2 regions of the Streptomyces sp. NPDC021622 genome follow, and region 1 is predicted to be linked to the other one. Evidence: riboswitches for the same ligand, from Rfam matches in the RefSeq annotation. Region 1 holds a riboswitch; the other holds the start of a gene.
The links. Region 1 has a riboswitch for glycine ahead of gcvP (aminomethyl-transferring glycine dehydrogenase). Riboswitches for the same ligand answer to the same signal wherever they lie in the genome.
Positions count from the first base shown of each region.

Region 1 (5,105 bases):
CCAGGTTCCGGTCGCCGTACGCCTGGTCGATGCGGCGCACCGGCGGCCAGTACTTGTCGGCCGCGACGACACCGGCCGGGAAGACGGCCTCCTCACGGCTGTAGCCGTGCTCCCACTCGCCGCTCAGCGCGGCCGCGGTGTGCGGCGCGTTGCGCAGCGGGTTGTCGTCGGCGGACCACTCGCCGCCGCCGACCTTCTCGATCTCCGCGCGAATGGCGATCATCGCCTCGCAGAACCGGTCGATCTCGACCAGGTCCTCGCTCTCCGTCGGCTCGATCATCAGCGTCCCTGCGACCGGGAACGACATGGTCGGCGCGTGGAAGCCGTAGTCGATGAGCCGCTTGGCGATGTCGTCGACGCTGACGCCCGTCTCCTTGCTCAGCGGCCGCAGGTCGATGATGCACTCGTGCGCGACGAGGTCGCCGGGGCCGGTGTAGAGCACCGGGAAGTGCGGCTCGAGCCGCTTGGCGATGTAGTTCGCGGAGAGCACCGCGACCTGCGTGGCGCGCTTGAGCCCCTCGCCGCCCATGAGACGTACGTACGCCCAGGAGATCGGCAGGATGCCCGCGGAGCCCCACGGCGCGGCGGAAATCGGTCCGACACCCGTCTCGGGACCCGCGGCGGGCTGCATCGGGTGGTTGGGCAGGTACGGCGCGAGGTGCTCACGCACACCGACCGGGCCGACGCCGGGACCGCCGCCGCCGTGCGGGATGCAGAAGGTCTTGTGCAGGTTCAGGTGCGAGACGTCGCCGCCGAAGTGCCCCGGCTTGGCAAGGCCCACCAGCGCGTTGAGGTTGGCGCCGTCGACGTACACCTGCCCGCCGGCCTCGTGCACCTCCGCGCAGATGTCGGCGACGTGCTCCTCGAAGACACCGTGCGTCGACGGGTACGTGATCATCAGGACGGACAGCTCGTCGCGGTGCTTCTCGATCTTGGCGCGCAGGTCGTCGACGTCGATCTCGCCGTCGTCGGCGGTCTTCACGACGACGACCTTCATGCCGGCCATCACGGCGCTCGCGGCGTTGGTGCCGTGCGCGGAGGACGGGATGAGGCAGACGGTGCGCTGCTCGTCGCCGTTGGCCCGGTGGTAGCCACGGACCGCGAGGAGACCCGCCAGCTCGCCCTGCGAACCGGCGTTGGGCTGCAGCGAGACCTTGTCGTACCCGGTGACCTCGGCGAGCCGCTCCTCCAGCTCACGGATGAGCGTGAGGTAGCCCTGCGCCTGCTGGGCGGGCGCGAAGGGGTGCAGCTGCCCGAACTCGGGCCAGGTGACCGGCTCCATCTCGGTGGTCGCGTTGAGCTTCATGGTGCAGGAGCCCAGCGGGATCATGCCGCGGTCGAGCGCGTAGTCGCGGTCGGCCAGCTTGCGCAGGTAGCGCAGCATCGCGGTCTCGGAGCGGTACTGGTGGAAGACCGGGTGCGTCAGGTACTCGTCGGAGCGCAGCAGACCGGCGGGCAGGGTGTCATCGGTCGCCGCGTCGAGCGCCTCGATGTCCGCCTCGACCCCGAACGCGGTCCAGATCGCGGTCAGCTGCTTGCGCGTGGTGGTCTCGTCGCAGGCCAGCGAGACGTGGTCGGCGTCGACCTGGTGGACGTTGACGCCACCCTCGCGGGCCGCGGAGACAAGCTCCTCGGCCTTGCCGGGCACCCGCACGGTCAGCGTGTCGAAGTACGCGCCGTGCACGACATCGACCCCGCCCGCGGTGAGGCCGGCGGCCAGCAGCGTCGCGTAGCGGTGGGTGCGCCGCGCGATGGACTTGAGACCCTCGGGCCCGTGGTAGACCGCGTACATCCCGGCCATGACGGCGAGCAGCACCTGTGCCGTACAGATGTTGCTGGTCGCCTTCTCACGGCGGATGTGCTGCTCACGGGTCTGCAGCGCGAGCCGGTAGGCCTTGTTGCCGTCGGCGTCGACGGAGACACCGACGAGCCGGCCCGGCAGGCTGCGGGCGAACTTCTCGCGCACCGCCATGTATCCGGCGTGCGGCCCGCCGAAGCCCATCGGCACACCGAACCGCTGCGTCGTGCCGACCGCGATGTCCGCACCGAGCTCACCGGGCGAGGTGAGCAGCGTCAGGGCGAGCAGATCGGCCGCGACGGAGACCACGGCCCCCAGCTCGTGCGCCTGCTCGATGACCGGCTTGATGTCGCGTACGACACCGGAGGCGCCCGGGTACTGGATCAGTACGCCGACGACACCGCGCTCGGCGACCTCGGCCGGGATGCCCTCGCTCAGATCGGCGACGACGATCTCGACGCCGGTCGGCTCGGCACGGGTCTGAATGACGGCGATGGTCTGCGGCAGCGCGTCGGCGTCAACAACAAAAACGCCGTCCTTGACCTTGCTCATGCGCCGCGAAAGGGCCATGGCCTCGGCAGCGGCGGTCCCCTCGTCGAGCAGGGAGGCACCGGAGGTGGGCAGTCCGGTCAGCTCGGCGACGACGGTCTGGAAGTTGAGCAGCGCCTCGAGCCGCCCCTGGGAGATCTCGGGCTGGTACGGCGTGTAAGCCGTGTACCAAGCAGGGTTCTCCATGACGTTCCGCAGGATGACGGGCGGCGTGAAGGTCCCGTAGTAGCCGAGCCCGATCATGGAATCGAGCACCTGATTCCGATCGGCCAGCGAGCGCAGCTCGGCCAGGACCTCGGCCTCGGTGCGCGCCCCGGGCAGATTCAGCGCCTCGGCGTTCTTGATCACATCCGGCACCGCGGCGGCGGTCAGCTCGTCGAGCGAGCCGTAACCGACCTGCGCGAGCATCTTGGCGCATGCCTCGGCATCGGGGCCGATGTGCCGCTGCTCGAAGGGAATGCCCTGCTCAAGCTGTGAGAGCGGGATGCGAGGGGTGGCGGTCATTGCGGAGGCCTCCTGGTCTGACGCTGGTCTGACGCGACCTGCGAGGGGCACCACGGCGCGGGTGCCCGGACGGCCTCCCCCTCTGTCATCTCAACCTGAGAGCTTCACAGACCCGCCCATGGACAGATCTGCTTTCACCGTCGGTGAGGAAGGGTCTCGAACGTGCCCGCCCGACGCCCGCCCTGCTTTCCAGAGTGACCTCGTCCGTGCGGTACAGGGTGCCTGAGAGATTCCGGGGAGGATTTGCTCCTTCGGCGCCTCCGGAATCACCTCCCGGAGAGCTCTCCCGCACGGGGTCAGCAGCCACCGCCAGCGTACCAGCGAGGACCGCGCCCGATCCCTCGAGTGGCCGCCCGCCCCGATGTGCTCTTTCGTAGTGATGACAAGCGAATAATGATTGGTTACGCGCCATTTCGACAAACTGCGACCAGTTGGAGGGCCTGTGCAGACCGACATCGATCCGCGCAACCTGATCGGCCGCAAGGCGTTCGACCGGGACGGGGCCAAGATCGGCACGATCGACGAGGTCTACCTCGACGATGCCACCGGCGCCCCGGAGTGGGCCGCGATACGCACGGGCCTGTTCAGCCGTGACGCCTTCGTCCCCCTGGAACCCAGCGAGGTCACGGGAGAGGGCACCCTGCGCATCCCCTTCGAACGCTCCCTGATCAAGGACGCCCCCGACTTCGGCGTAGGCCGCCACCTCTCCCCCGAACAGGAACTCCAGCTCTACCACCACTACGGCCTGGACATCGCACCCCCACCACCCCCCGACCAGGACTTCGGCAAAACCGCAGACGAAAACCCCTGACGCCGCGCCCTCCCCGGTACGCAACGCTCCCCCGACCGCCCGCCCTCGCTGTGGTCAGGCGCTCCCCCGGCTAACCCGCCCGCCCTCGCTGTGGTCAGGCGCTCCCGCGGCTAACCCGTCTGCCCGCCCTCGTTGTGAGCAGGCGCTCCCCCCCCGGCTCGCCCGACCGCCCGCCCTCGTTGTGGGCAGGCGTTCCGCAGGGCGAGTGGGGTCTCCCCTGCTCGAGCGGAGCCGAGAGCTTGGGGAAGGGTGGGCACAACGCCCACTGCCGAGCACCGCTACGCCAAGGGCGAAGGCCCAGCACGGCCCCCCGGCGGAGCCACCAGCGGCAACGGCTCCGCGGGAACAAGCTCCGGATCATCGACCCGAAACGTCCGCACCCGCCCCGGCGCCGACCCCGGAGTCTCAAACCGCACCGTCACCCGCCCAAGCCCACTCCCCTGCACCCACCCACACCCGTACACGGCATGCCGCACATCGTGCCCCGCGGCCCACCGCCGCGCGCCGAGCGCCACCTCCTCGACGGACGCCTCCTCGGCCTCCCCCGCACCCTCGACCTCAGTCACGGCTCCCGCAGCCTCGCCCTCCCCCCGCTCAAGCCCGTCGGCCCGAGCCTGCGCGAAGAGATCCTCCTGCGTGTAGTCCGCAAGCCCCGTGACCCCCACGCCAAGGAGCCGCACACCCCCCGTGGTGTCCACGGACTCCAGCAACCGCGCGGCAGCCTCCCGCACCACCCCAGGGTCGTCCGTGGGCCCCCGCAGCGTCTCGGACCGCGTCAGCGTCGAGAAGTCGAACCGCCGCACCTTCAGCACGATGGTCCGCCCCGAGTGCCCGGCAGCCCGCAACCGCTCCACACACCGGTCGGCGAGCCGCGCCACCTCGCCCCTGACCCGCACCCGGTCGTGAATGTCCACGTCATACGTGTCCTCGACACTGACCGACTTGGACTCCCGCTCCGCCACTACGGGCCGCTCGTCCCGCGCCTGCGCCATCGCGTACAGCGCGCTCCCGTGCGACTTCCCGAGCAGCCGTACGAGCTCGTCCTCGCCCGCCTCAGCGATCTCCCCGACCGTCGTGATCCCGCCCCGCCGCAGATGGTCCCCGGTGGCAGGACCGACCCCGGGCAGCGTCCGCACGGACATCGGCGCGAGCAGCTCCCGCTCGGTCCCCGGAACTATCAGCCGCAGACCATCGGGCTTGGCCTCCTCCGAGGCGATCTTCGCCAGCATCTTGGACGCGGCGAGCCCGACCGACCCCGCAAGTCCCGTCACCGTCTTGATGTCGGCACGCAACCGCTCCCCCACGGCCAGCGCCGACGCCTGGTCGTCGGCCACGCCGCCCGCCTCCAGGTCGACAAAGGCCTCGTCCAGACTGAGCGGCTCCACCAGCGGCGACAGCTCACGCAGCAGCGCCATCACCTGCTCGCTGATCTCCCGGTAGAGG
Region 1 covers NZ_JBFACK010000034.1:10,714-15,818, forward strand. The annotation lists gene gcvP (aminomethyl-transferring glycine dehydrogenase) at 1-2,851, opposite strand, end outside; glycine riboswitch at 3,051-3,150, opposite strand; gene AB0G47_RS40455 (PRC-barrel domain-containing protein) at 3,294-3,662, shown strand; gene AB0G47_RS40460 (DNA polymerase IV) at 3,941-5,105, opposite strand, start outside.

Region 2 (5,105 bases), on a different contig from region 1:
TGTCGGCGACCTCACGGAAGTCGTCCTCCTGGAAGCCACGGGTCGCGAGCGCCGGCGTACCGATCCGCAGACCCGAAGTGACCATCGGGGGGCGCGGGTCGTTCGGGATCGCGTTGCGGTTGACCGTGATGCCGACCTCGTGGAGACGGTCCTCGGCCTGCTGGCCGTCCAGGTCGGAGTTGCGCAGGTCCACCAGGACCAGGTGCACATCCGTGCCGCCGGACAGGACGGAGACGCCGTGCTCGGTGACGTCGTCCTGCACCAGGCGCTCGGCCAGGATGCGGGCGCCGTCCAGGGTGCGCTGCTGGCGCTCCTTGAACTCCTCCGAGGCCGCGACCTTGAAGGAGACGGCCTTGGCGGCGATCACGTGCTCCAGGGGGCCGCCCTGGAAGCCGGGGAAGACCGCGGAGTTCAGCTTCTTCGCGAACTCCTTGCTGCGGGCCAGGATGATGCCGCCGCGCGGGCCGCCGAGCGTCTTGTGCGTGGTGGAGGTCACCACGTCCGCGAACGGCACCGGGTTGGGGTGCAGACCGGCGGCGACGAGCCCGGCGAAGTGCGCCATGTCGACCCACAGGTACGCGCCGACCTCGTCGGCGATCCGGCGGAACTCGGCGAAGTCGAGCTGGCGCGGGTAGGCGGACCAGCCCGCGATGATCACCTTCGGGCGGTTCTCCTTGGCCAGGCGCTCGACCTCGGCCATGTCGACCAGACCGGCCTCGTCGACGTGGTACGCGACCACGTTGAACTGCTTGCCGGAGAAGTTCAGGCGCATGCCGTGGGTGAGGTGGCCGCCGTGCGCCAGGTCCAGGCCGAGGATCGTGTCGCCGGGCTTGGCGATCGCGAAGAGGGCGGCCTGGTTGGCGGAGGCGCCGGAGTGCGGCTGGACGTTGGCGTACTCGGCGCCGAACAGGTCCTTGACCCGGTCGATCGCGATCTGCTCGGTGACGTCGACGTGCTCACAGCCGCCGTAGTAGCGGCGGCCGGGGTAGCCCTCGGCGTACTTGTTGGTGAGGACCGTGCCCTGGGCCTCCATGACGGCGACCGGAGCGAAGTTCTCCGAGGCGATCATTTCCAGGGTGGACTGCTGGCGGTGGAGCTCGGCGTCGACGGCGGCGGCGACGTCCGGGTCCAGCTCGTGGAGAGGGGTGTTGAGAAGCGACATCAGGTGGTCCCTAAGGGTCTTTAGTTGCCTGCGAGCTCGGTGTACTGGTCCGCGGAGAGCAGGTCCTCCGGCTCCTCCGCGATGCGCACCTTGAACAGCCAGCCGCCCTCGAAGGGCGCGGAGTTCACCAGCGACGGGTCTTCCACGACGTCCTGGTTCGACTCGACGACCTCACCGGTCACCGGCGAGTACAGGTCGCTGACGGACTTCGTCGACTCGAGCTCACCGCAGGTCTCGCCCGCGGTCACGCTGTCGCCGACCGCCGGGAGCTGGGCGAAGACGACGTCACCGAGCGCGTTGGCCGCGTGCTCGGTGATGCCGATGGTGGCCACACCGTCCTCGGCGGGCGAGAGCCACTCGTGCTCCTTGCTGTAACGAAGCTGCTGGGGGTTGCTCATGACCTGAATTCTCCTGTACGCGGATGGGTGCTGCGGAACGAGAAAGATGTGCGTGACGTCACTGCCGACGCCCGCGGGGGGTCACTTCTGGCGCTTGTAGAACGGCAGCGCCACGACCTCGTAGGGCTCGTGCGTGCCGCGGATGTCCACGCCGACACCCTCGGTGCCGGGCGCCGCGTGCGCGGCGTCGACGTACGCGATGGCGATCGGCTTGCCGAGCGTCGGGGACGGGGCGCCGGAGGTGACCTCGCCGATGACCTTGCCGTCGGCGACCACGGAGAAGCCGGCGCGCGGTACGCGGCGACCCGAAGCGATCAGGCCGACCAGCTTGCGCGGGGGAGCGGTCTCGGCGCGCTCGGCGGCGGCCGCGAGCGCCTCGCGTCCCACGAAGTTCTCGGACATCGAGGTCTTCTCGAACTTCACGACCCGGCCGAGGCCCGCGTCGAACGGCGTCAGCTCGGCGGTCAACTCGTGCCCGTACAGCGGCATGCCCGCCTCCAGACGCAGCGTGTCACGGCAGGAGAGGCCGGCCGGGACCATGCCGACGGGCGTGCCCGCCTCCATCAGCGCGCCCCACAGCTTCTCCGCATCACCGGGGGCGACGAAGAGCTCGAAGCCGTCCTCGCCGGTGTAGCCGGTGCGGGCGATCAGCGCGGGCACGCCCGCGACCGTGCCGGGCAGGCCCGCGTAGTACTTCAGGCCGTCCAGGTCGGCGTCCGTGAGGGACTTCAGGATGCCGGGGGACTCGGGACCCTGGACGGCGAGCAGCGCGTACGCGTCGCGGTCGTCGCGGACCTCGGCGTCGAACTCCTCGACGCGGTTGCTCAGCTCGTTAAGCACGTTCTGGGCGTTGGAGGCATTGGCGACGACCATGTACTCGGCCTCGGCCAGGCGGTACACGATCAGGTCGTCGAGGATGCCGCCGTCCTGGTCGACGATCATCGTGTAGCGGGCGCGGCCGACACCGACGGAGCCGATGTTGCCGACCAGCGAGAAGTTCAGGAAGTCCACGGCCTCCGGGCCGGTGACGGTGATCTCGCCCATGTGGGAGAGGTCGAAGAGACCGGCCTTGGTGCGGACGGCGATGTGCTCTTCGCGCTCGCTGCCGTACCGCAGCGGCATGTCCCAGCCCGCGAAGTCGGTCATGGTCGCGCCGAGCGCCCGATGCACCGCATCGAGGGCTGTCAGACGGGGGGCGGTACTCATACGTAGAACTCCCAGGGCATGACGGGCGAGGTAGATCCTCCCCATCTGTCATCGGAACCTGAGAGGTTCACCACGACCCGTACGTATGGGGGGTCATGACTTGCACCTTGGGTGGAGCCGCCGTGGCGGCCCGCTTTTCAGATGTGCCTCGCCCGCGCGGTACGGGGCCTGAGAGATTCAAGGGAGGGACTTGCTCCTTCGGCGCCCCGGTGTGTCGTACGAAGTGTCGGACGACGGTGACCGGGAACTCTCCCGCGCGGATTCAAGCGGCCTGTATGGAGTTTGCGGGCACATCATTGCACGGGGCTCCGTCACAGGGCAGTGCCAGTCCAGTAATGCCCTTGTGCCGCATTACCTTCTCTTTACACTTGCCGGGGAAGCTGCGGTAAGCAGGTACGTGACCGCTATGGGGAGGCTGATCACGGTGCGCAGGACCAGTGTCTACGCGACCAACACAGGGGTGGCCCTGCCCAAGCAGGAAGCCGCCGCCATCAGGGAGAGCTGTGGCCCCCTGCCCGCGGCCGTCGTCCGGGACCTGAGGCAGCGGATGGGCCACAGCCCGCACCGGCTTACCTTCGGCGGCGGCGATCTGATCGTCGTCTCCGGGCTGCCGGGCAGCGGAAAGTCCACGCTGATGCGCAGAGCCGTCGCGGGCCCGCGCATCGACTCGCAGGACACCCGCGACCGCTGGGCCGGCCGCATGCCGCGCTTCCTTCCGTACGCGGTCTACCGCCCCCTGGTCCGCATCGCGCACTACGCGGGCCTGCGCCGGGCCCTGCGCTCCGGCGAGGGAGTCGTCGTGCACGACTGCGGCACCCAGGCCTGGGTGCGCCGCTGGCTGGCCAGGGAAGCGGCACGGCGGGGCACGACCCTGCATCTGCTGCTGCTCGACGTGCCACCGGAGACGGCCGTCGAGGGGCAGCTCGCGCGCGGCCGCGGCGTCTCGCGGTACGCCTTCGCGCGCCACCGCAGAACGGTCGGCCGGCTCGTCGGCGCCGCCGAGCGGGGCGATCTGCCGCGCGGCGTCGGCTCGGCGCTGCTGCTCGACCGGACGGCGGCGGGCGCGCTGCGGGCGATCGGCTTCGGAGACTGAGGGACTGAGGGGACCGACCCGCGCGCGGTGGCGTGCCGCGTTAGGGTTCGAGCCGCAGGCAGAGCGGGACGAGCAGGGGTAAGACAGATGGACATTCCGGCGCAGGCGCACGCCCATCCGTACGGAGGATGGCCGGGCAATGAACTCGAAGAGGTGCTCGCGGCGGCCCTCGGCACCGGCGGCGGTCCTCAGACAAGCACAGCCTCCGCGGGGGCCCGGATCGTCGAGGTCCTCGGCCGCAGCCACATCTGGGTCCCGCTGCCGAACGGCGGCGACGGTGCCGGCGGCACGCTCGACCTGCCCACGCTGGAGATCGAGGGCCAGGCATACGTGCCCGTCTTCAGCTCCGAGCAGCAGTTCCAGCAGGTCACCGGCGGCCGGATGAGCTGCACCGTGGCGCCCGCCGTGGAGTTCGCGCGCGGACTGCCCCCGCAGCTCGGCATCGCGGTCAACCCGGACGGCACCGTCGGCGTGCCGCTGCCGCCGCCCGCCGTCGCCGAGCTCTGCCGGGCGGGACGCACCCCGCTGGACGGCCCCGCGAGCGGCGGCCGCGTCCGTCTCTTCGAGCCGGACTGGCAGCAGGACCCGGTGGACTTCCTGTCCGCCGCGGCCCGTGAGTTCGAGGCCACCGGAGTGGTGCTGAGTGCCCGCCGCTGCCTGGCCAGCGTCGAGGGCGACGACCCCTCCCTGTTCATCGGCGTCGAACTGTCCTCCTGGGAGGGCGACGCCCGTGACCTGCCGATGGCGGCCGTGGGCCGTGCGCTCGGCCTGGTCCCGGTGCCCTGGCCGGTGAACCTGGTGCTGCTCGACGTGGCCCAGGACCCGGTGGGCGACTGGCTGCGCGCAAGGGTGCGGCCCTTCTTCGGGCAGAGCCACCAGCACGAGCACGGACGTGTGTAGAGATACGAGCACGGAGGTGTGGAGAGACATGCGCACCGGCGGGTGTGACCACGCCGTACGTCAAGTCGGTGTCAGGATCGCCGCTTAAGCTGGTTTCATGACCCGGGCGGGTTACGGCCGTGCCGGCCGGGTCCGTTGCGGATCATTCGGATCATCGGGGTCGTCGGGTCATCGCGAAGGGGCGGTTAAGGGTGAGTGCGTCGGGCACGGCTGCGGCCGGGCAGGTCGAGCACATGCTGCGCCAGGTGACGCCGGGGCGCTACGACGCCTACGAGGCGCTCCTGCGGGCGCTCGCCGCCGACCAGGTGTGGATGCTGCTCTGGCACGGCCAGGCCGGATCCCCCGA
Region 2 covers NZ_JBFACK010000012.1:241,470-246,574, reverse strand. The annotation lists gene glyA (serine hydroxymethyltransferase) at 1-1,162, opposite strand, end outside; gene gcvH (glycine cleavage system protein GcvH) at 1,183-1,560, opposite strand; gene gcvT (glycine cleavage system aminomethyltransferase GcvT) at 1,642-2,766, opposite strand; glycine riboswitch at 2,914-3,031, opposite strand; gene AB0G47_RS24740 (AAA family ATPase) at 3,173-3,859, shown strand; gene AB0G47_RS24735 (enhanced serine sensitivity protein SseB) at 3,947-4,759, shown strand; gene AB0G47_RS24730 (enhanced serine sensitivity protein SseB C-terminal domain-containing protein) at 4,951-5,105, shown strand, end outside.
Region 2: it holds a riboswitch for glycine, as region 1 does, so the genes downstream of both, gcvT (glycine cleavage system aminomethyltransferase GcvT) here and gcvP (aminomethyl-transferring glycine dehydrogenase) in region 1, are expected to answer to the same signal.